DNA from 2 places in the Devosia sp. BK genome. Region 1 is predicted to be linked to the other one. Evidence: predicted binding sites of a transcription regulator. Region 1 holds the regulator's gene; the other holds the start of a gene.
The links. Region 1 encodes PhoB, which activates phosphate uptake and scavenging genes when phosphate is short. Its sites were predicted from a motif close to TGTCATNNANCTGTCAT; they were not measured.
Positions count from the first base shown of each region.

Region 1 (10,891 bases):
GACCTGGCCTGCGAGACCAAGCGCAAGGGTGCCGGCCAAAGCGAGGGGCGAATTGACGGCGGTCGAGGTCAGCATGACGGTAACGGCGCCGAAGATGCCGCCGAGATAGGCCCAGAGCGGAGCCTTGCCGTGCTGGGCCTCGGCGATCTTGGTTGCGGCACGTTCGCGGCGCCAGATGAGGGCGAGGACGGCGACGGCGACGACGGTGCCGACGCCGTGGGCCAGCCACGACGAGAAGAGTGCGCCGCCCAGACGCCCGGCTTCGCCATTGACGAAGATGGCGAGGGTCAGAAGGCCGCCGCTGGCAAAGGCCGCAAGGAGGTGCAGCGGGTTTGGCCGCTGGGTCTGGGATGGGGTCATGGGCGCGATTCGAGTGAGGATGGTTCTAGGAAGTGTATGCGTTTGTGGGTTGGGGTTCATCCCCGCTGTGGGGTCACTTCTCCACGTGCCGTTTAGATGTACTAGCCAAACCACTGGTCTTCCCTCGGGCTTGACCCGAGGGTCTCTGGTCGCGGTCAAAACCCTTGCGGCTCCTGCATTGGCCCTCGGGTCGAGCCCGAGGGAAGGATGGTGGTTGGTGAGGCTTTGGAAGACCAACAGCATCCTCAGAAAGAGATTGCCCGCTCTGCGCAGAAAGATCGCGTTTGTCGCGGGATCGGTTCGGGCCGGCCATGCTTTATGGAGGAGGGCGGGGCGGGTGACGGGGCGGTGCCGAGAATGGTCTTGCCTTGGTCAACCGGCTGGCTCATGAACGGGCGAGGAGCTGAATCATATGGCTGAGCGCACATCTATCCTGGCGCCCTTTCGTCACGAGACTTTCCGGACGCTTTGGGCTGCAACGCTGATGTCCAACCTGGGTGGGTTGGTGCAGTCGGTAGGCGCGGGGTGGATGATGACGACGCTGACCACCTCGCACAATATGGTGGCGCTGGTGCAGGCCTCGACGACGCTGCCGATCATGGTCTTTTCGATCGCGGCGGGCGCACTGGCCGATAATTTCGATCGGCGGAGCGTGATGCTCGTGGCGCAGGCCGGGATGGCGCTCGTATCATTGTCGCTGGCCATAACGGCCTGGATGGGGCTGCTCAATCCCTGGCTGCTGCTGACTTTTACCTTCCTTATCGGCTGCGGGACGGCGCTGTTCAATCCATCCTGGCAGGCCTCGATGGGCGATATCGTGCCGCGCGACGACCTGCCCGGAGCGGTGACGCTCAATTCGATGGGTTTCAACATGATGCGCAGCGTCGGCCCGGCGGTAGGCGGCATGATCGTGGCGCTGGCGGGGGCGAGCGCGGCTTTTGCCGTCAATGCGCTGTCTTATCTGACGCTGATTGCGGCGCTCTGGCGGTGGCAGCCCAAGCGGACGAAATCGCGCCTGCCGCGCGAGCGGTTTGGCAGCGCCATGCTGGCGGGTGTGCGCTACATGTCGCTCTCGCCGAACCTGCTGACCGTGCTGTTCCGTGGGTTCCTGTTCGGTTTTGCCGCCATCGTCATCATGGCGCTGCTGCCTTCTGTCGCCGAGGAATATGTGGGCGGCGGGGCGCTCGTTTACGGCACGCTGCTCGGCTGTTTCGGACTTGGGGCCATTGGCGGGGCGTTTCTCAATGGTCGGATCCGGCAGCGGTTTTCCAATGAGGTGATCGTCAGGCTCGCCTGTCTCGGTTTTGCAGCAAGCTGCCTTGGGTTGGGGTTCAGCCGCGACGCCTTGCTGAGCCATTTGGTCTTGCTGCCGGCAGGGGCATGCTGGGTGCTGTCGCTCTCGCTGTTCAATGTCTCGATACAGCTCTCTTCGCCGCGCTGGGTGGTTGGCCGGGCGTTGTCGCTCTATCAGACGGCGACGTTTGGTGGCATGGCGGGCGGAAGCTGGATCTGGGGTTTGACGGCTGACGCGACGGACCCGCAATGGGCCTTGGTCGTGGCCGGTGGCGTGCTGCTCGTCTGCTGCGGGGTGGGCTTCGTGCTGCCGCTGCCGCAGTTCAACGATCGCGATCTCAATCCGCTCGGGACCTTCAACGAGCCCTTGCTCAAGCTCGACCTTCGGCCGCGGAGTGGTCCGATCATGGTGATGATCGACTATGAAATCGCCCAGGAAGACATTTCGCGGTTTCTGGCGCTGATGAGCGATCGGCGCCGGATCAGGATCCGGGACGGGGCGCGGCAATGGTCGCTGCTGCGCGATCTCGAAAAGCCGAACATCTGGGTTGAGAGTTATCATGTGCCGACCTGGGTCGACTATGTCCGGCACAACCTGCGGCGCACCAAGGCGGATGCGGACAATACCGAGCAATTGCGGGCGCTGCATCGCGGCGAGGGACTGCCGCATGTGCACCGGATGATCGAGCGGCAGACCGTGCCGCTCGACGATACGACGCCGCTGCGCGATAGTCCTGAGATTGGTGCCTGATGGTCGCGATCTATATCGATGCCGATGCTTGCCCGGTCAAAGACGAAGCGCTGCGCGTCGCGGAGCGGCATGGGCTCATGATCACCTATGTCGCCAATTTCGGGCTGCGGCCATCGCGCGACCCGATGGTGCGCAATGTGATGGTGCCGCAAGGGGCCGACGCGGCTGATGACTGGATCGTCGAGGCGGTGGAAGCGGGGGACCTCGTCGTGACCTCCGACATTCCGCTGGCAAGCCGCGTGCTGGCCAAGGATGGGGTGGCGATCGGACCGACGGGGAAACTGTTTACGTCTGACTCGATCGGCATGGCAATGGCGATGCGCGAGCTTAATCAACATCTTAGGGAGACCGGCGAAAGCCGCGGGATTAATGCCAGTTTCACGGCAAAGGATCGCTCCAGTTTCCTCCAACAGTTCGATGCGGCCGTGCAGCGCGCCAAGCGCCGTTAGATATAAGTGAACGCTGCCTTGACTTTGACGCATTGAACGCGATATATCTGATCATACGTTTTCTGCCCGCGTGGCGACCTGACCTTCCCGGTATAGCCGGTTGATTGGCTTTCCTTTCGAACTGCAAACGTTGGTATCTCCCGGTGCATATCGCGCGGGAGAAATGCTCGCTTGCACAGCTTCGAGCCAATTCAGAGACTTCCCATGATCAATGGTACTGTAAAATTTTTCAATTCCACCAAGGGTTTTGGCTTCATTTCGCCCGATGACGGCGGCAAGGATGCCTTCCTTCATATCTCGGCTCTCGAGCGTGCTGGCGTGACCACCGTCGCCGACGGCCAGAAGTTAAGCTATGATCTGGAACGCGGCCGCGACGGTCGTGAGTCCGCGATCAATGTACAGCTTGCCTAAAGCAGATCTTGCCGGGGCAGCACTGCCCCGGCGTTCAGGAGCGTCTGATGTCTCATCTGTTTAAGGTCGGCGAGATGGTCGATCTGCGATCCGCTCCCCGCCACAGCAATCGGCCCAATGGGCCCTGCGAAGTCATTGCCTGCCTGCCACATGATAGTGGCCCAGTGCAATATCGGGTGAAATCGCGCGGTGAAAGCGTTGAGCGGGTGGTCGATGAAGTCGACCTGTCGCCGAGCAACGCCACCAAGGCGACCAGCACGCTGGCTCAAAGCGTCTTCAGCATTGCCGTGAACAAACGCTAGTTCGTTCCGGCTTGATCAGCGCATAGGCGGGTTTCGATCCTGCGGCGTTTTCGCTGCAGCGGCACCGCCACGCGCTGTCGTCGCGCTGAAATAATCGACAGCTATTGTTGTCCAATACAAATCATTCGGCGCCTTTGCGCGCCGGACGTCGGCGTTTTGCCGAAAGAAAGTTTAGAATGAATACGCAGATATTGAATATGCCGGGACAGTTGTTCCTCGGCACGAATGTTGAAAATGCATTTGCCCAGGGCGGGCGCCGGTTTTCGTCGGCGGCCAAGGCCGTACGCTTTGCCATGGAGCAGGCAGCGCCGGTGAGCCTGCGCGGTGCCATGCTCAAGGTTGAGGGCGAAACGCTTGGGCCGGACCAGATCCGCACCCTTCACAGCCAGATGGAAACCATCGGGCAAGAGTGCCGCGCGCGATAGCGCGGCCCGTCGACTTTAGGCCGCGTGGCTCTTGAGTGCCTCGGCCACCGCGAGCTCTGCCATTGTCAGGGCCGCAGCGCGGGTTCGCGCAGCGGCGATAAAACGGCCGTTGTGGCAGAACGTGGCGCCGGGAACACCGGATGCCTTTTCCAGATCCTCATTGACGAGGCCAGCCCAGGCGGCAGGCAGATCGGCACGAAGCTCGAAGCCTTCGCCGCGACGGATGCCTGTTAGGCACCAATCCTTATCGCGCGGATGGACGACGAAGAGCAGATGGTCGGCGCCGGCTTTTTCGATGGCCGGGCGGAACGGCATGCCCATGGGCAATTCCAGAACGCGGCCGGGCCCGGTGGCCTCAATGGCGGCAAGAACTACGCTTTCGGCGCGGAGCTTTGCGGCTGCGCGCTTGACGCCGGCTTCAACGAAGCTGCGCGCAACGGCAAGCGCCTGCATGAAGGCCTTTTCGTCAGCATCGGTATCGGTGTCGTCGAAATCGGGCTTCAGGGTTTCGAGCAGCGAAGAGAGCGACAGGCCGGCGAGGGGGCCCGACGGGCTCTGCGCGCCATTATCGACGAGATCGATCGGCAGAACGAAACTGCCGTCAAAGCTCTCGTGGATGCTGTCCACATGGTTTGCCGGGGTGCCGAGGGCGGCGATGTAGTCGCGCCCAAAGTGCTTCCAGACGAGACCGAAGGAGCTGTAGGGCTGGCCATCGTCGCGGAGGGGCGCCCCGCGCTGGTGATGATCGAAAATATTGGCCGCTGGATCATAGGCACCGCCGACATCGTAGATGATGCGATCGGGGGCTGGGGCGATCCAATCCGGAGCGCGGGTGCGCACGACGCTGGCCTCGGGAAAGAGGCGCGTGAGGATGACGCTCGAGAGCAGTTCATCGGCATGAAATCCGCCAGAATGGGTGACGAGGAACTGGACAGACATGCCGGTTTGCCTTGCTTTCGAACGGTAAGGAAGCGTTAGCCTCAGCTAGCCTGCTTCGGGTGTTTGGCGCAATGGTATCAAGCCCATAAGCCTTGCATTAACTGGTCTGACCTTAGGTTGAAAGAGAGGCGGAGGCGAATCCGCTTGGGCGGCGTTACAGGCCGCAAAGTGTTTCTGCCGGGGAGTTTTATGGTCAGCCTCAATTGGGTGACGACGTCGGGTTTTGCCATTCTGGCAATCCTTTGCGTCTGCGTTTTCCTCGGCATGCGACGCATGCCTTCTTTGGCATGGCTTGTCGCGACCGCTGTAATCGCGACGATCGAGACCGTTTTTCTGGCCAATGCACAATTTGAGACCGTAAGCTCCAATGCCGTCGCCGTGCTGACGCCACTGGCCTATATCTGCTTTGGCGAGGCCATTCGCGCGGCGCTTGGGCAGCGGAGCCGGAACTGGTGGCTCTATGGCGCTGTGGCTGTGTTCACTCTTGCAGCTGTATCGCTGAAGCTGGCCGATGTGCCGTTCAGCTATCGGACGCCGGTGTTTCAGATCGCTTGTGCGCTGGCGCTTTGGGACGGCATCTATCGGCTGGCCAAGTTGCCGACGCGCAGCTTTATCGATCACGGCCTGATCGGGGTGGTCGGCGGGCTGTTCGCCATCTTCATTTTCAGGGCGGTGACCTATCCGTTCATCTACGGGCCGGACGTCGCCTATGCGGTCATTCGTGCGGGCGATATCGAGCGGGCGACGCTCATGCTCTCGGCATTGCTGTCGGCTGTAGCTATTCTTTTGACGCTCGCGCGGATCATCAATGGCGTCATCGTGGCTTATCGGCGGCGCTCGGAGCTCGACAGCCTCACGGGGCTTTTGAACCACCAGGCGTTTCATCAATTGGCGAGCGTCGCCGGCAAGACCGGTGGCAGCGTGATTTTCTGCGATATCGATCATTTCAAATCGATCAATGACCGGTTCGGCCATTCGGCGGGCGACAAGGCGCTGTGCGCCTTTGCCGAGCTGTTGCGCTTGAGCGGTTATCAGACCGGGCGTCTGGGTGGCGAGGAATTTGCCGTGCTGGTGCCGGGCGGGTCGATCGCGGTGGCGATGATCGAGGCTGATCGGCTGCGCAAGAAATTCAGTGACCTGCGGCATGCCAATATGCCGGGCGATCTGCGGATTACGGCGAGCTTCGGCATTGCCGAATATGAAGCAGGCGCGGAGCCGCGGCAGGCGTTTTCGAAGGCGGACGCGGCGCTTTATGCGGCCAAGTCAAGCGGCCGCAATCGCGTGAGCGTGCATCAGGCCGAGTCAGTCAAGAGCGCTGCAGCCTAGGCTGGCTGGCCGAAGCGCTCGTCGAAGGCGTAGCCGGCGCCGCGGACAGTGCGGATCGGATCGCTTTCGCGGCCGCGATTGATGGCGCGGCGGAGGCGGCCGATATGGACGTCGACGGTGCGCTCATCGACATAGACGTCATTGCCCCAGACGCCATCGAGAAGCTGCTCGCGCGAATAGACGCGGCCGGGATGGCGCATGAGATATTCGAGGAGGCGGTATTCGGTCGGGCCCAAGTGCACGTCGCGGGTGGAGCGGCGGACGCGATGGGTGGTACGGTCGAGTTCGAGATCGCCGACCTTGAGCGCTGCCGTCACGAGGTTCGGATTGGCGCGACGGAGGAGGGCGTGGATGCGGGCGACCAGTTCGGGGACCGAGAAGGGCTTTACGACATAGTCGTCGGCGCCGGTCGAAAGGCCGCGAACGCGCTCTTCTTCTTCGCCGCGAGCGGTGAGCATAATGATGGGGATGCGCTGGGTTTCTTCGCGGGCGCGGAGACGCCGGCAGAGTTCGATGCCTGAAATCTCGGGCAGCATCCAATCGAGCAGGATCAGATCCGGCAGCTTGTCCTGAATGGCGAGCTGGGCTTCGTCGCCGGTTTCGGCGGTGACGACGCGAAAGCCTTCGGCTTCGAGATTATAGCGCAAGAGGATGGCGATATCGCCCTCGTCTTCGACAACGAGAATGGTCGCGGGCATAGGCGTGCTCCATCGATCGGCCTCAACGTCTGGCCGAAAGTCATGGTTCTTGTGGTTTACCCCCACCCGGCCTCCCCCTGAAAGAGGGGGAGGGGAAGGAAGGGTTTACGCTTTGATCTGCGTGCGGTGCAGTTCCTGGACGTCGGCCGTGAGTTGCTTGCCGGTTTGCAGGTAGTAGGCGCGTTCGGCGATGTTGGTCGCGTGGTCGCCGATGCGCTCGAGGTTTTTGGCGCAGAAGAGGAGATGCGTGCAGGTGGTGATGTTGCGCGGATCTTCCAGCATGTAGGTCAAGAGTTCGCGGAAGAGCGAGGTGTGCATGGCGTCGACTTCGTCGTCGCGGTTGCAGACTTCGACGGCGGCTGCCGCATCGCGATTGGCATAGGCGTCGAGGGAGTCCTTGAGCTGACGGAGGACAAGGGCGGTCATGTTCTTGACGCCATTGTAGAAGGTCGGCTGCAGGTTGATGCCTTCGAGTTTCAGCGAACGGCGAGCCAGTTGCTTGGCCATGTCGCCGACGCGTTCGAGATCGTTGGCGACGTGAACGGCGGTGATGACCGATCTCAGGTCGCTCGCCATCGGCTGGCGGCGGGCGATCAGGGAGACGGCCATTTCGTCGATCTTGCGCTGCATGTCGTCGATGCGCTGGTCGGCGATGATGGTGAGGTCGGCCAGCTCGCGATCGAGCTTGAGAAGGGCCTTGGTGCCGTTCTCGATGGCGACTTCGACCTGGCCGCCCATTTCGGCAATGGTCTGGGCCAGGGTGTTGAGCTCGTCGGTGAAGGACGAGACGATGTGGTCGGACGTGCTGTTATTGGTGGGCATGATGTTGGCTCCTCGTTCCGCGATCAGCCGATGCGGCCCATGATGTAGTCCTGGGTCTGCTTGTTCACCGGATTGGTGAAGATGTCTTCGGTCTGACCCTGTTCGATCAGATTGCCCAGATGGAAGAAGGCGGTGCGCTGGCTGACGCGGGCGGCCTGCTGCATCGAGTGGGTCACGATGACGATGGTGTAGTTTTCGCGCAGTTCGTCGATCAGCTCTTCGATGACGGCGGTGGCGATCGGGTCGAGGGCCGAGCAGGGCTCGTCCATCAGGATCACTTCGGGGCCAACGGCGATGGCGCGCGCGATGCAAAGACGCTGTTGCTGGCCGCCGGAGAGGCCGGTGCCGGGCTCGGCCAGACGATCCTTCACTTCTTCGAAGAGGCCGGCCTTGCGGAGCGATGACACGACGATTTCGTCGAGATCGGTCTTGTTACGGGCGAGGCCATGGATGCGCGGGCCATAGGCGACGTTGTCGTAGATCGACTTGGGGAAGGGATTGGGCTTCTGGAAGACCATGCCGATGCGGGCGCGCAGTTCGACCACGTCCAGATCCTGGGCATAGATGTCCTCGCCATCGAGCTTGATAGTGCCGCCGACCTTGGCGCCTTCGATGGTGTCGTTCATGCGATTGATGCAGCGCAGGAAGGTCGACTTGCCGCAGCCCGATGGCCCGATGAAGGCGGTGACGGCGCGGTCAGGAATGTCGATCGAAATGCCGTGCAGGGCTTGCTTGGCGCCATAGTGGACGGTGACGTCGCGGGCGGTCAGGCGGATAGGGCGGTCAAGCACGTCAGTCGGGTTCATAGCGGAGTCCAGGTTCTGGGAGGTCTTCTTTACCTTGCCGGCAAGCATATCCATTTGGATCACACTCCTTAAGCGCGCTTTTCAAGGCGGGAGCGGAGATAGATCGCCACGCCGTTGAGCAGGATCATTACCCCAAGCAGCACCATGATGGCGGCTGCGGTGCGGGGCTCGAAGAAATTGCGGTTTTCATTGCCCTGCCAGAGATAGATCTGGACGGGAAGGGCGGCGGCCTGATCGAGCGGGGTTGCGGGGACCGACGCAACGAAGGCCTTCATGCCGATGAGCAGCAGTGGGGCGGTTTCACCGAGGGCATGGGCGACGCCGAGAATGGTAGCCGTCAGGATCGAGGGGAAGGTCACCGGCAGGACGTGGTGGAACACCATCTGCGTTTTCGAGGCACCCATGCCGAGCGCTGCCTGGCGGAGGGCCGGGGAAACGCCCATCAGCGCGCCACGGGTGGCGATGATGATGGTGGGAAGGGTCATCAGCGTCAGCACCAGGCCGCCAACGAGCGGGGCGGAGATCGGCAGGTGGAACCAGTTGATGAACACCGCGGCGCCGAGGAGGCCGAAGACGATCGAGGGGACGGCCGCGAGGTTGTTGATGTTGACCTCGATGAGATCGGTGAGGCGCGATTTTGGCGCGAACTCTTCGAGATAGATGGCCGCGGCAACGCCGATCGGAACGGCGAGGACGACAACGATCAGCATCATCCAGAGCGTGCCGACAAAGGCGCCGAGGAGACCAGCGGACGCAGGCGCCGAGCGGCTATCGACATTGGTGAAGATCGACCAAGCAAAACCATTGGTGATGGTGCCGTTTTCTTCGAAGATGTCGATCAGGCCACGGGTTGGCGCCGAAAGCTGCTGTTGGGTATCACCGAGCGAGCGATCGATATTGCCCTTCACCCAATTGGCCGTATTGGCCGAGGCGAGCACGTCGACTTCGACGGTCTGGCCGAGGAGCGAGGGATCGCTGACGAACTTTTCGCGAATGGCGTGGCGGGCATTGGTCTCGGGGATCGCGAGTAGTTCGCGGCTCGTAATGTCGTAGCCTTCCGGTAGCGCCTTGCGAAGCGAGGCTTCGACAATGGTGTTCCAGTTGAGGAGCGCCACTTCGCGCTGCCACTTGAGGCTTGCCGCATTGAACTCGGCTTCCGAGGCGAAATCGGCACGGGCAGGGGCCGGGCCAACGTCGATCACAGCCGGATCATAGGTGACGGCCAGGTGGACGTTGGACTGGATGAAGGCCGGGATGCCCTTGCGGAACACATCGACGAACAGCAGGGCCACGAAGCCAAGGGCAAGAGCGATGGCGGCGATGCCAAGGCCGCGGAAGATTTGCTCATTCAGGTGACGGCGGCGGAGGCCGGACCGGACAAGCTTGCGGCGATCGGCGCTGGCGCTGGAGGACGTCTGAATATCGGTAGCCATTTTATTCGTACTGCTCCCGGAAGCGGCGCACGATGTAGAGCGCGAAGATGTTGAGGCAGAGGGTCACGACGAAGAGCGTCAGGCCCAGAGCAAAGCCGACCAGGGACTGCGGGCCGGTGAAATCGGTATCGCCGGTGAGCTGGTTGACGATCGAGACTGTGATGGTCGAGACGGGCTCGAGCGGATTGCCGCGAAGGATGGGCGCGTTACCGGCCGCAAGCACCACGATCATGGTTTCGCCGATGGCGCGGCTGACGGCGAGAAGGAAGGCGCCGACGATGCCGGGAAGGGCGGCGGGCAAGAGGACGTTGCGGATCGTCTCGGACTGCGTCGCGCCAAGGCCATAGGCACCATCGCGCAGGGTGCGCGGCACCTGGTTGAGGATGTCATCGGAAAGGGACGAGACAAAGGGGATGATCATGATGCCCATGACCACGCCCGCCGTGAGCGCCGAAGTGGCGCTGACCTGGAGGCCGATCGCATTGCCGACATCGCGGAGGAAGGGACCGACCGTGACGAGGGCGAAGAAGCCGAAGACGATTGTCGGAATACCGGCGAGGATTTCGATCAGGGGCTTGGCGACGGCGCGGAGCGATTTTGGGGCATATTGGCTGAGATAGATGGCAGCCATCAGGCCGACCGGAACGGCGACCAGCATGGCGATGGCCGTGATCATCAGCGTGCCCGACAGCAGCGGCAGGAGGCCATACTGACCGTGATTGGTGCCGCCAGCATTGTTGGGGGCCCAGACAGTGCCGAAGAAGAAGTCGATGGGGTTGATGAAGGTGAAGAACTTGAACGCTTCGGTAACGAGCGAGGCGACGATGCCGACCGTGGTCAGAATGGCAACAGCCGAGCAGGCGAGGAGCAGGATAT
Region 1 is NZ_JAIMBX010000001.1:588,472-599,362, forward strand. It holds gene DevBK_RS02845 (DMT family transporter) at 1-360, opposite strand, end outside; gene DevBK_RS02850 (MFS transporter) at 773-2,404, shown strand; gene DevBK_RS02855 (YaiI/YqxD family protein) at 2,404-2,853, shown strand; gene DevBK_RS02860 (cold-shock protein) at 3,058-3,264, shown strand; gene DevBK_RS02865 (hypothetical protein) at 3,312-3,566, shown strand; gene DevBK_RS02870 (hypothetical protein) at 3,743-3,991, shown strand; gene DevBK_RS02875 (MYG1 family protein) at 4,007-4,930, opposite strand; gene DevBK_RS02880 (GGDEF domain-containing protein) at 5,120-6,256, shown strand; gene phoB (phosphate regulon transcriptional regulator PhoB) at 6,253-6,954, opposite strand; gene phoU (phosphate signaling complex protein PhoU) at 7,060-7,776, opposite strand; gene pstB (phosphate ABC transporter ATP-binding protein PstB) at 7,800-8,582, opposite strand; gene pstA (phosphate ABC transporter permease PstA) at 8,651-10,015, opposite strand; gene pstC (phosphate ABC transporter permease subunit PstC) at 10,017-10,891, opposite strand, start outside.

Region 2 (10,891 bases), 350 kb from region 1:
CCTTGCGGAACGGCCGCTGGATCAAATGCAGCCAAAAGCCCGATGACCAGGCAAAGTGCATGATCATCGCCGCCCAGCCGACCAGTGGCGACAGGCTCATCGGCATGTCATATTCGGGATAGTATTTCTTCGCCGCATGCACGCCGAGCGCGATGCAGCCAATGCCCCAGAGCAGCAGCGGCAGTAGAAACGCCCAGTGCCAGATCGAGAGCACGGCAAGCAGCACCACCGGCAAAATCGCCAGCGGCGCCATCTGCCGCAGCCGCGGCCGCATCCGGTGCTTCAGAATATTGCGCGCCCTGCCCCCGCCATAGCCAAAATACTGGCGGAAGAGGCTACCGGCCGTCGCGCGCGGATAATAGATCATGCCAGTCCGGTCGGTCAGCCAGATCGTGTGACCCGCCGCCCGCAACCGGAAATCGAGCTCCGCATCCTCATTGGCGCGGAACGTCTCGTCATAGCCACCGACCTCTCGGAACGCATCGACACGCATCAACGCGTGATGCCCATGGTCGACCGGCCCGCTTTCATTGCCGGTGCGATGCGCCGAACCACCCGTGCCGATCGGTGAATTCTGCGCCGTCGCCACCGCCCGTTGAAACGGCTCTTCCCCCTTGGTCGTCATCGGAACGACGACGCTGCCGACACCGCGCTCTTCCGCCTCGGCCACAAGGTCCCGGCAGTAATCTGGCGGATAAGTCCCATGCGCATCGATGCGAATGAGATAATCCGCGCGATCGCCAAACAGCACCACCGCCAGGTTGATCGCCGCGGATTGGATTCGCCGCGTATTGTTGATCAGGTGAATGCGCGTCGATTGAGCCGCCCTTGCCGCCACGATCTCCCGCGTCCCATCGTGGCTGCCGCCATCGGCCACAACGATCGTCGCATCGAGCACTTCGGCCTCGACCAGCAAAACATCGAGCAGACTGGAAATATGCGCGCTTTCGTTCAGCGTCGGCACGATAATCAGAACCCGCGCACTCATGCTGCCATCTCCATCGCCGAGACGCCCGCGAGCGCCCCCAGCTTCTTCACCAGCGCCACGCACTCGTCCTCATCGCAGCGGAAATTGCTCTTGTCCTTCTCCGCCACCGCCCGCGCCAATTCGCGCACTCGGTCGCGGCTCATCCCCGCAAAAAGTTCGACCAGCGTCGAAATCTCGACATCGTCGATGACGATCCCAATCCCATGCCGCTCGATAAAGGCCGCCGTTTCCGTGCCCCTGAGCGCAATCGGAATGGCACCATTCAGGCACCCTTCGTAAATCCGGTTGGGCAGCAGCCAGCTCGAATTCTGCCCCTCTTCGAAAAAGTCGATCGCCCAGACGAAGTGCACATCGGAATAGATCGGCGCCAGATCATCGGGATAAACATAGGGCCCCTCAAAGCGCAGATGCCGCGCCGCCTGGGTCGACCCATGAAAGTCCTCGAACTCGGTCAGCGCCGGCCGCCCGCGCAGCGTCACCTCGAGCTTGCCGCCCAATTCGCTCGATACCTTTTCAAGGATCGCCAGCGACTTGGCGCAGCGCAGCGCCCCGAACCAGCCAAGCCGCAAGGGCCCCTCATCATCCTCGGCCAAAGCCGGATTGCGCCCCGTCTCGGGGATATCAGGCGCAAAAACCTTGTTCTCGACCAGCCGCGCCGGCGGCGCGCCCTGCTCGTCGAAATATTGGCTCAAGAACGCCGGAGAACTCGTCAGCAAAAGGCTCGCCGGCTGCATCAGCCGTTGCTCGACCGAGCGCATCGCCCGCCCGACCCCATCCTCACGCAGCATCAATCGGTGAATATCGAGACATTCATAAACCAACGCCGGCGGATTGGGCCAAAGCTGCAGGAGATGCTCGGCAATCGCCAGCATTTCGAGATTGCGCGCCACGATGACGTCGGGCCGCGAAAATGACCGCGCCCAACCCCGCGCCGTGTAGCGCGCCTTCACCGTCGCGAGCAGCCGCTGCAACATGCGCGCGTCATGCGTCACATCGAGTTCGACCACCATCTCGACCGGCAGGCTCGATGGCGGCGCATCGGCCCGACGGAATCCCGCCAGCTCGATTTCGGCACCACCAAGCTGAAACATCGCCACCCGGCGGCCCACTGCAGGATCGGACAGGTTGGGGACCAGGTAGAGTATCTTGAGCAATCGCGCATCTCCTCTCCGGAACCTGCCGAGTGGAAGATTTGCCAAAGATGCGGTCAACGGCACTCGCGACGACCAAGCAATGCGCCTGCCGCATGTCACGAAGGAGCCGTATTTTCTAAACCGGGAAAAGACGAAGCCGCCACCCGAAGGCAGCGGCTCTCTCATTCGATATTTCAGTAGACCCTCGTGGTGAGGTGCCCTGGGCCAGGCCCGGGGCACCTCACCACGAGGGGCGTGGCTCTCAGGTATTCGACCCAATCAACCGCGAGCGGATGGCGTTCGACATATTGTCGAAGAGGAACACCACCAGGAGGATCAGCAGCACCATATAGGCGACCTTGTCCCAGTCCGAATTGGTGCCCATCGATTCGAGCAGTTTGAGCCCGATGCCCCCCGCCCCGACCGCCCCGATCACGGTGGCCGAGCGCGTATTGCTCTCCCAGAAGTAGAGCGACTGCGACACGAAGACCGGCAGAACCTGCGGCACAACGCCATAGCGGTTGACCGCCATCGGGCTCGCGCCCACCGATTTCATGCCCTCTCGCTGCTTGTCGTCGACATTTTCCAGCGCCTCGGCATAGACCTTCCCAAGCGCCCCGGTATCGGTGAGGAAAATCGCCGCGATCCCCGGGATCGGCCCCGGCCCAAAGCCGCGGGTAAAGAACAGCGCCCAGATCAACATGTCCACCGAGCGGATGAAGTCGAAGAACCGCTTCATCCCCCAATTGGCCGCCCGGTTCGGCGTGATCGTCCGCGCCGCGATGAAAGCGAGCGGGAAGGCGATCAGTGTCGCGAGGAGCGTACCAACAAACGCCATAACGAGCGTCTGGAACAGCTTTACGAGAATATCGGCATGCTGCCACGCCTTATTGCCTAGCCACTGGTTGAGCACATATTGCGCATTCGACATCTCGGGATTGACCCGATCGCCCGAGAGCATCAGCCCGATCGAGGAGAGGAGATCATTGCCCCAGAGCGGCGAGGTCGGATCATAGAGGAAATTGGCCCAGCCGAAGAACCGGCGCTGCACCGCGACCTGATTGGCGCGGATCTCGGCCTGCCCTTCGAACCCAAAATCGACCACCACCTTCTGCCGATCCTGCTGGATCGCGGCTGGCGCACCTTCCGGCGCCAGCGCCGCATCCGCCGTGATCATCACCGGCCACACTTCGCCATCGAGATAGACATCGACCTGTCGCGTCGTGATCTCGAGCTTATCTGCCTCACTACCGAAGGTCGCGGTCATGCTGCCGTCGCCATGCGGCGTCAGCCAATCGATCGTCGCATCAGCCGGATATTGCCCGCGGCTCGACCATTGCGGCGTGACCACGCCATCATCGCCAAAGCGCAGCCGCGGCTGGGCGCGCCAGCTATACCAGTCCTGCACATAGATCGACGCACGATCCCATTTGCCGTTCTGCAAGGCCGGTCCGACATTAAAGAAAAACCAGCAGAAAACGAGATATGCCGCCGTCGCCACAGGCGCCACGATCAACCCATGCCGTTTGAGGAACGAGGTCTTGAAGACCTCAGGGAATTTCTGTTCGAGCCGAGCGCGCTCGGCAGCACTGATCGCCGACATGGTCACACGCTCGCCTTTCCGAAATTGAAGCTGCCATCGCCCACCAGCCGCCGCCGCAGCCAGCCCGAAAACTGGTCGATGGCAATGATGGTCACGAGCAGCAGAATGATGATCGCATAGGTCTGCGCGGCATAATCGCGCCCGATCGAAAGGCGAAACACTTCGCCGATCCCGCCGCCGCCCACTGCCCCGATAATGGTCGAAGCGCGCACGTTGATCTCGAGGCGCAGCAGCCCATAGGACACAAAATTGGGCATCACCTGAGGCACGATGGCGTAGCGTACCCGCTCAAGCCAGCTCGCGCCAACCGATTTCAGCCCCTCATCGGGCTTCATGTCAGCATTCTCGACAACTTCGAAAAACAATTTCCCGAGCGCGCCAATGGTGTGCAGCGACACGGCCGCAATAGCAGCAATCGGCCCGATCGAAAGCACGGCTGTCAGCAGCCCGGCGATGACGATTTCCGGGAAGGCACGCATCACTTCCATGATGCGCCGCACCACCCAGCGCACCGGCCCCGCGCCCACGAGATTGGTCGCAGCAAAGAAGCAAAGGCAAAAACCGATCGCTCCGCCGATGATCGTCGACACCACGGCAATATTGACCGTGACGATGAGCTGATAGATGAAATTGGGAATGTAGAGGCTGTCGGTCAGATAGATATTGCTCGAGGTATAATCATACTTCGCCGAGCCATCGAAATAGGGCGAGGCCACCCCGAACATGGCGCGAAAAATCTCGAGCGGATCGCGCGGCGTAAAGTTCTTGATAAAGTCGAACATGAAGGGAAGGCGTTCGAAAAACTTCCCCGAATTGGCCGAATTGGCATAGCTCATGGCCGCCACCAGCGCGACGATTACCCCGATCACCACGAGGATCGTATAGACCCGCCGCGTCATCACCTGAGAGCGATAATGCTGCAGGATCGTTTGGCCGGCCGGCGAAAGCCCGGGTGACTGCTGGGAAATATCGGCCATCGCGAGGCATCTCCGACAACCACGGCGTCATTCCCGCGAAAGCGGGAATCCCTCTTGCAGAGATCCCCGCTTTCGCGGGGATGACGCTGTGGCTTGATTGAAATGAGAGGCAGGCTGCGCCTGCCTCCCGGGATCAAAAAATCAGCCGCCGATAACCGACTTACGGGCGTCGATGATCGTCTGGTACATGGTCTGGTCGGCGTCGACGAAGTTGGTGTAGCCGCCGGCGGTGAAGGCGTCGAAGCATTCGAAATCGGTCTCGGGCAGCGCCTTGAACATGGCGGTGACCTTTTCCTTGATGTCGGCTGGCAGCTTGTTCGACACCATCAGCGGGCCGTTCGGGATGATCGGCGACTGCCAGACTTCGACCAGGTCATCCATGTCGAGGAGGCCCTTGTCGACCATGATGCGCAGGTTACCGGAAGTGTAGCCTTCCGAGAATTCGCCCTGGCCCGAACCGAAGGTCGTGCCGACATCCCAGGTGCCGTCGAGAACGCCGAGCACGAGGTTTTCGTGGCCGCCGCCAAATCCGGTTTCGCTGTAGAACTCAGCGATCGGCATGCCGAGGTCGGCTGGAAGAGCGACGGACGGGATCAGGTAGCCCGAGGTGGAGTCCGGATCGGCAAAGCCGAGCTTCTTGCCCTTGCTCGAGGCAAGATCGGTGATGCCGCTATCAGCGCGAGCAACCATGATCGTGTGGTAGCCGGTCGAACCGTCTTCCTGCTGGGTGGTCAGCACCGGGTCAACGGCTTCCGGGTCCTGCAGGTAGATCGCGGCATAGGACGAAGCGCCCATGATGGCGATGTCGATAGTGCCGCCAAGGAGGCCCTGGATGATGCCGTTATAGTCGGGCGATGGGAAGAACTGGACATCGGTGGCGCCGGTTGCGGCCTTCAGCGGCTCGGCAACGCATTCGGAACGGCGCAGCTGGTCGGCTTCGTTTTCGCCGCCATCGAGACCGATGCGGAGGACGAGACCGTCCTGGGCAAAGGCTGCGGTCGACATGGAAAGCGCGACGGAGGCGAGAAGCAGTTTACGGATCGCGGACACGGGAGGTCTCCTTTGGTGACGCGTTTGGGTAATCTCGGTTTTTTCTGAAAAGGGCCGAGTTTCAGGGCGCCTGCTGCGCGTTGGTCGGTGTGCGCGGCAGGTATTGGATGGGCGCGATCGAGGTCGAGGTCATCGCCTCGGAAAAGGCCTCCTTGAGGCCATCGGCGCCGTAAATGGTGCGAGCGACATCGGTCGTCAGCTCGTTGGGCGTACCGTCGAACACCACCTTGCCAGCCGCCATCCCGACGATCCGCTCGCAGTAAGCGCGCGCCGTATCGAGCGTGTGGAGATTGGTGATGACGGTGATGCCCTCGGAATTGATGTCGCGGAGCGAGTCCATGACGATCTGCGCATTGCGCGGATCGAGCGAAGCGATCGGCTCGTCGGCAAGGATCATCTTCGGTTTCTGCATCAACGCCCGCGCAATCGCGACGCGCTGCTGCTGGCCGCCCGACAGGGTCTGCGCCCACTGGGTCGCCGTTTGCGCGATATCGAGCCGCTCCAGTGCCTTCAGCGCTTCGAACTGCTCGTCCGGCGAAAACACCTGCAACAGATTCAGCAGAGGATTGCGACCATTGAGCCGCCCCAGCATCACATTGGTGATGACATCGAGCCGCGGCACCAGGTTGAACTGCTGAAAGATCATGGCGCAATCGCGCTGCCAAGCCCGCAACGCCTTGCCCTTGAGCTCGGACGTCTTGACGCCCTCATATTCGATATAGCCCGACGAAACGTCGTTGAGCCGATTGATCATGCGCAGCAGTGTCGACTTGCCAGCGCCCGAACGGCCAATAATGCCCACCATCTGCCCTTGCGGGATTTCGAGCGTCACATCATTGACGGCGATCTTGTCACCGAACCGTCGTGTAACGTGCGAAATCTTGAGCATGAGCCCGCCCCAGTCGTTGAACTGCGGCAGACCTAAGGCGCGCATGTAACGTCACCATGTATGATCGGTGACCGTTCCATGACTATTCACCGCCACCGTGTGGCGGGTTGTCGCGGTAACTAGGGTATTACGGACGCCTTAGCCCCGCGCTCCGGCCCTCCCCTCGCCCCTTGAGGGAGAGGGACAGACCAACTTTGCGTTCAGCAAATTGGTCAGGGTGAGGGGTATTCTCTCCTCCGCAAAGGAGAGCGTGACGGGCACTAAAAGAATACCCCTCTTCCGGCGCTAAGCGCCACCTTCTTCCACAGGGGGAGAAGGGAAGTTCAAGCGCCCTCATACTTCTCCAAAAACGCCTCGATCCCCAGCTCCCGAAAATCCGGCAGCGCCTGATGCAGTTTCTCGTGGCTCCAATCCCACCACTTCATCGCGTCGAGCTTTCCCGCCACATCATCGGAAAACCGCTGCTTGATCGTCCGCGCCGGCACGCCCACGGCAATAGCAAAATCCGCCACGTCCTTGGTCACCACGGCATTGGACCCAATGATCGCGCCATTGCCGATGCTGACCCCCGGCATCACCACGGCGCCATGCCCGATCCAGGTATCGTGCCCAATCCGGATGCCATCTGCCGCCCGCCAGTCGAAAAAGCCCTGATCGTCCTCTTCGCCCTCAAAATACCAGGCCGAGCGATAGGTAAAGTGATGGAGCGAGGCCCGCTCGATCGGATGCATCGACGCATAAATCCGCACATGGCTCGCGATATTGGCGAATTTTCCAATATCCGCATACGCGATCTGCGTATTCTCGACGCAATAGGAATAGTCGCCGATCTTGGACCGGCTGACATGCGAGCCCGCCCCGATCTCGACATAGCGCCCAAGCTCGGACGCCGTCACCTGTGCCGTCAGATGAATGGAGGGTGTGTCGCCAAGCCGGGTCATGCCGCCGCCTTCGGTGCAAAGCCGGTCACATCGACGATCCGGTCGGCCACTTCCGCCCGCACCTCTTCATCATGGAAAATCCCAAGCATCGCGACTCCCTCGCGCTTTTTCTGCGCAATCATCCCAACCACCACCGCCCGATTGGCCGCATCGAGCGATGCCGTCGGCTCATCGAGCAGCAGAACCGGGTGATGCGTGATAAAACCCCGCGCAATATTGACGCGCTGCTGCTCGCCACCCGAAAAAGTCGCTGGCGGCAGCTCCCATAGCCGCTCCGGCAGATTGAGCCGCGCCAGCAGTTCTCCGGCCCGCCCCCGCGCCTCGGCCTTGTCGACCCCACGCACCACCAGCGGCTCCGCCACCACATCGATCGCCGAAACCCGCGGCACCGTCCGCAAAAACTGGCTCACATAGCCAATTGCATCGCGCCGCAAGGTCAGCACAGTCCGCGGATCGGCACTCGCCAAATCCACCATGGCGCCCTCATGCGCAATCAGCACCGAGCCGCGATCGACCCCATAATTCCCATAGACCATCTTTAAAATGGACGACTTCCCCGCCCCCGATGGTCCACCCAGCACCACGCATTCGCCCGGCGCGACGTCGAAAGTGACGTTATCCACCACCGGCAGGCTGATCCCCCCGCGCAAGTGCATGGTAAAAGTCTTTGCGAGATTTCTCACGGATAGAGCGGTCATCATCACACCTGCAAAATCGAACTGACCAACAATTGCGTATAGGGCTCGCGCGGATCATCGAGCACCCGGTCGGTCAGCCCCGCCTCGATCACATGCCCACCCTTCATCACCATCATTCGATGGCTCAGCAGCCGCGCCACGGCCAGGTCATGCGTGACGACAATCGCCGAAAGCCCAAGCTCACCGACCAATTGCCGCAACAAATCCAGGAGCCTCGCCTGTACGGACACATCGAGCCCACCCGTCGGCTCATCCATGAACACGAGCCGCGGCCCGGTCACCAAATTCCGCGCAATCTGCAACCGCTGCCGCATCCCGCCCGAAAACGAGCGCGGCTGATCATCGATCCGATCCGCCGCAATTTCCACGCGCCCCAGCCAATCAAGCGCCGTGTCGCGAATAAGGCCATAATGCCGATCCCCAACCGCCATCAGCCGCTCACCGACATTGGCCCCCGCCGACACCGTCATCCGCAACCCATCGGCCGGGTTCTGATGCACAAAACCCCAATCCGTCCGCGTAAGAAACCGCCGCTCAGCCTCGGATAACTCATAAATATTGCGCCAACTCTCATCGCGCATCCGGTAGAGCGCCTCGCCCGACGTCGGCTCAAGATTTGCCGAAAGCGTATTGAGCAGCGTCGTCTTCCCCGAGCCACTCTCGCCAACGATAGCCAGCACTTCGCCGGGATAGAGCTCGAAATTGACATCGGCACAGCCAAGGCGGCTGCCGTAATATTTGGTCAGATTGCTGACACGCAGCAGCGGTTCGTCAGACATGGGGATTCTCCGTGCGCACCGAACACCCCCTCCTAGCCTCCCCCATCAAGGGGGAGGTACGGGCCGGTGAATGGGACTGGATCGAGTAAAAAGAGTGGAGGGACACCTCCCCCTTGATGGGGGAGGTTGGGAGGGGGTGATGAGCGTAAAAGGTCACTCCGCCGCCTCCTTCATCCCCAACACCCCAACAAACCCCGCCTCCCGCCGCTCTTCGCAGTGGTCGGTGTCCGAGCACACATACATGTGCCCGCCCCGATCATCCAAAATGACCTCATCCAGATACACCCCCTCCGCGCCACACAGCGCGCAGGGCTCCTCAAAATGCTGAATCTCAAACGGATGATCCTCAAAATCGAGGCTGACGACATCCGTAAACGGCGGCACCGCATAGATCCGGTGCTCACGCCCCGCCCCAAACAGCTGCAGCGCCTCGCTCCGATGCATTTTCGGATTATCGAATTTCGGCGTCGGCGACGGGTCCATCACATACCGCCCCTCGACCTTGACCGGATAAGCATAGGTCGTCGCAATCCGCCCATGCCGCGCAATGTCCTCATAGAGCTTCACATGCATCAGCCCATATTCCTCGAGCGCATGCATTTTTCGCGTCTCGGTTTCGCGCGGTTCCAAAAACCGCAGCGGCTCGGGGATCGGCACCTGATACACGAGGATCTGCCCCGCCTCGAGCTTCCGCTCGGGTATCCGATGCCGCGTCTGAATGATCGTCGCCTCAGCCGTGTGCGTCGTCGTCGCGACCTGCGCCACCTTGGCAAAGAACGCCCGGATACTCACCGCATTGGTCGTATCATCCGCTCCCTGATCGATGACTTTCAGCACATCATCCGGCCCAATAATCGACGCCGTCACCTGCACCCCACCCGTGCCCCATCCATAAGGCATGGGCATTTCGCGGCTGGAAAACGGCACCTGATACCCGGGAATGGCGACAGCCTTCAAAATAGCCCGCCGGATCATCCGCTTGGTCTGCTCATCGAGATATGCAAAGTTATAGTTTGCGACGGCGTTCATTTCAGCGCCTCCAATGCCTTCCTATTCTTCTCCCCCTCGGGAAGAAGGTGGCGCGCAGCGCGGGATGAGGGGGATGCTTCAGCGGGAGTGGAGAGGGAGAAACTCACTCCGCAGCCTCCTGCTTCCCCTCAAATTCCGCCCGCATCCGCCGGATCAAATCCAGCTCCGCCTGGAAATCCACATAATGCGGAAGTTTGAGGTGCTCGACGAAGCCCGTCGCCTGCACATTGTCCGAGTGCGAAATGACGAATTCCTCGTCCTGCGCCGGCGCGGTGATATCTTCGCCAAACTCCTTGGCCCGCAGCGCCCGATCGACCAGCGACATGGCCATCGCCTTACGCTCCGCCTGCCCGAACACCAACCCATAGCCGCGCGTAAACTGCGGCGGGATGGTCGCCGAACCCTTGAAATGATTGACCATCTGACACTCGGTCACTCGAACCCGCCCGAGGCTCACCGCAAAACCCAGCTCAGGAATGTCGAATTCGACCTCGACTTCCCCGATGCGGATTTCGCCGACAAAAGGATGCGTCCGGCCATAGCCACGCTGCGTCGAATAGCCGAGCGCCAGCAGAAATCCCTCGTCTCCCCGCGCCAGCGCTTGCAGTCGCAAATCCCTGTTGAGCGGAAAATCAAGCGGCTCCCGCGTCAAATCGCCGACCTCATGCCCCTCGGGCAATTCGCCATCCGGTTCGATCAGCCCCTGCCGCCCGAGCAGATCCGTCACCCGCGGCGCCCGTTCATCCTCGGCCTCGCGAACCGCCGGCACTTCGGCATCCTCGCCCACGATACTGGGGTCCAGCA
Region 2 is NZ_JAIMBX010000001.1:236,389-247,279, reverse strand. It holds gene DevBK_RS01120 (glycosyltransferase family 2 protein) at 1-988, opposite strand, end outside; gene DevBK_RS01115 (glycosyltransferase) at 985-2,142, opposite strand; gene phnE (phosphonate ABC transporter, permease protein PhnE) at 2,384-3,724, opposite strand; gene phnE (phosphonate ABC transporter, permease protein PhnE) at 3,727-4,701, opposite strand; gene phnD (phosphonate ABC transporter substrate-binding protein) at 4,843-5,751, opposite strand; gene phnC (phosphonate ABC transporter ATP-binding protein) at 5,813-6,640, opposite strand; gene DevBK_RS01090 (DapH/DapD/GlmU-related protein) at 6,964-7,581, opposite strand; gene phnL (phosphonate C-P lyase system protein PhnL) at 7,578-8,282, opposite strand; gene phnK (phosphonate C-P lyase system protein PhnK) at 8,282-9,058, opposite strand; gene DevBK_RS01075 (alpha-D-ribose 1-methylphosphonate 5-phosphate C-P-lyase PhnJ) at 9,212-10,087, opposite strand; gene DevBK_RS01070 (carbon-phosphorus lyase complex subunit PhnI) at 10,191-10,891, opposite strand, start outside.
Region 2: a site for PhoB is predicted at 6,708-6,724, ahead of phnC (phosphonate ABC transporter ATP-binding protein). Genes of this name have one in related genera too.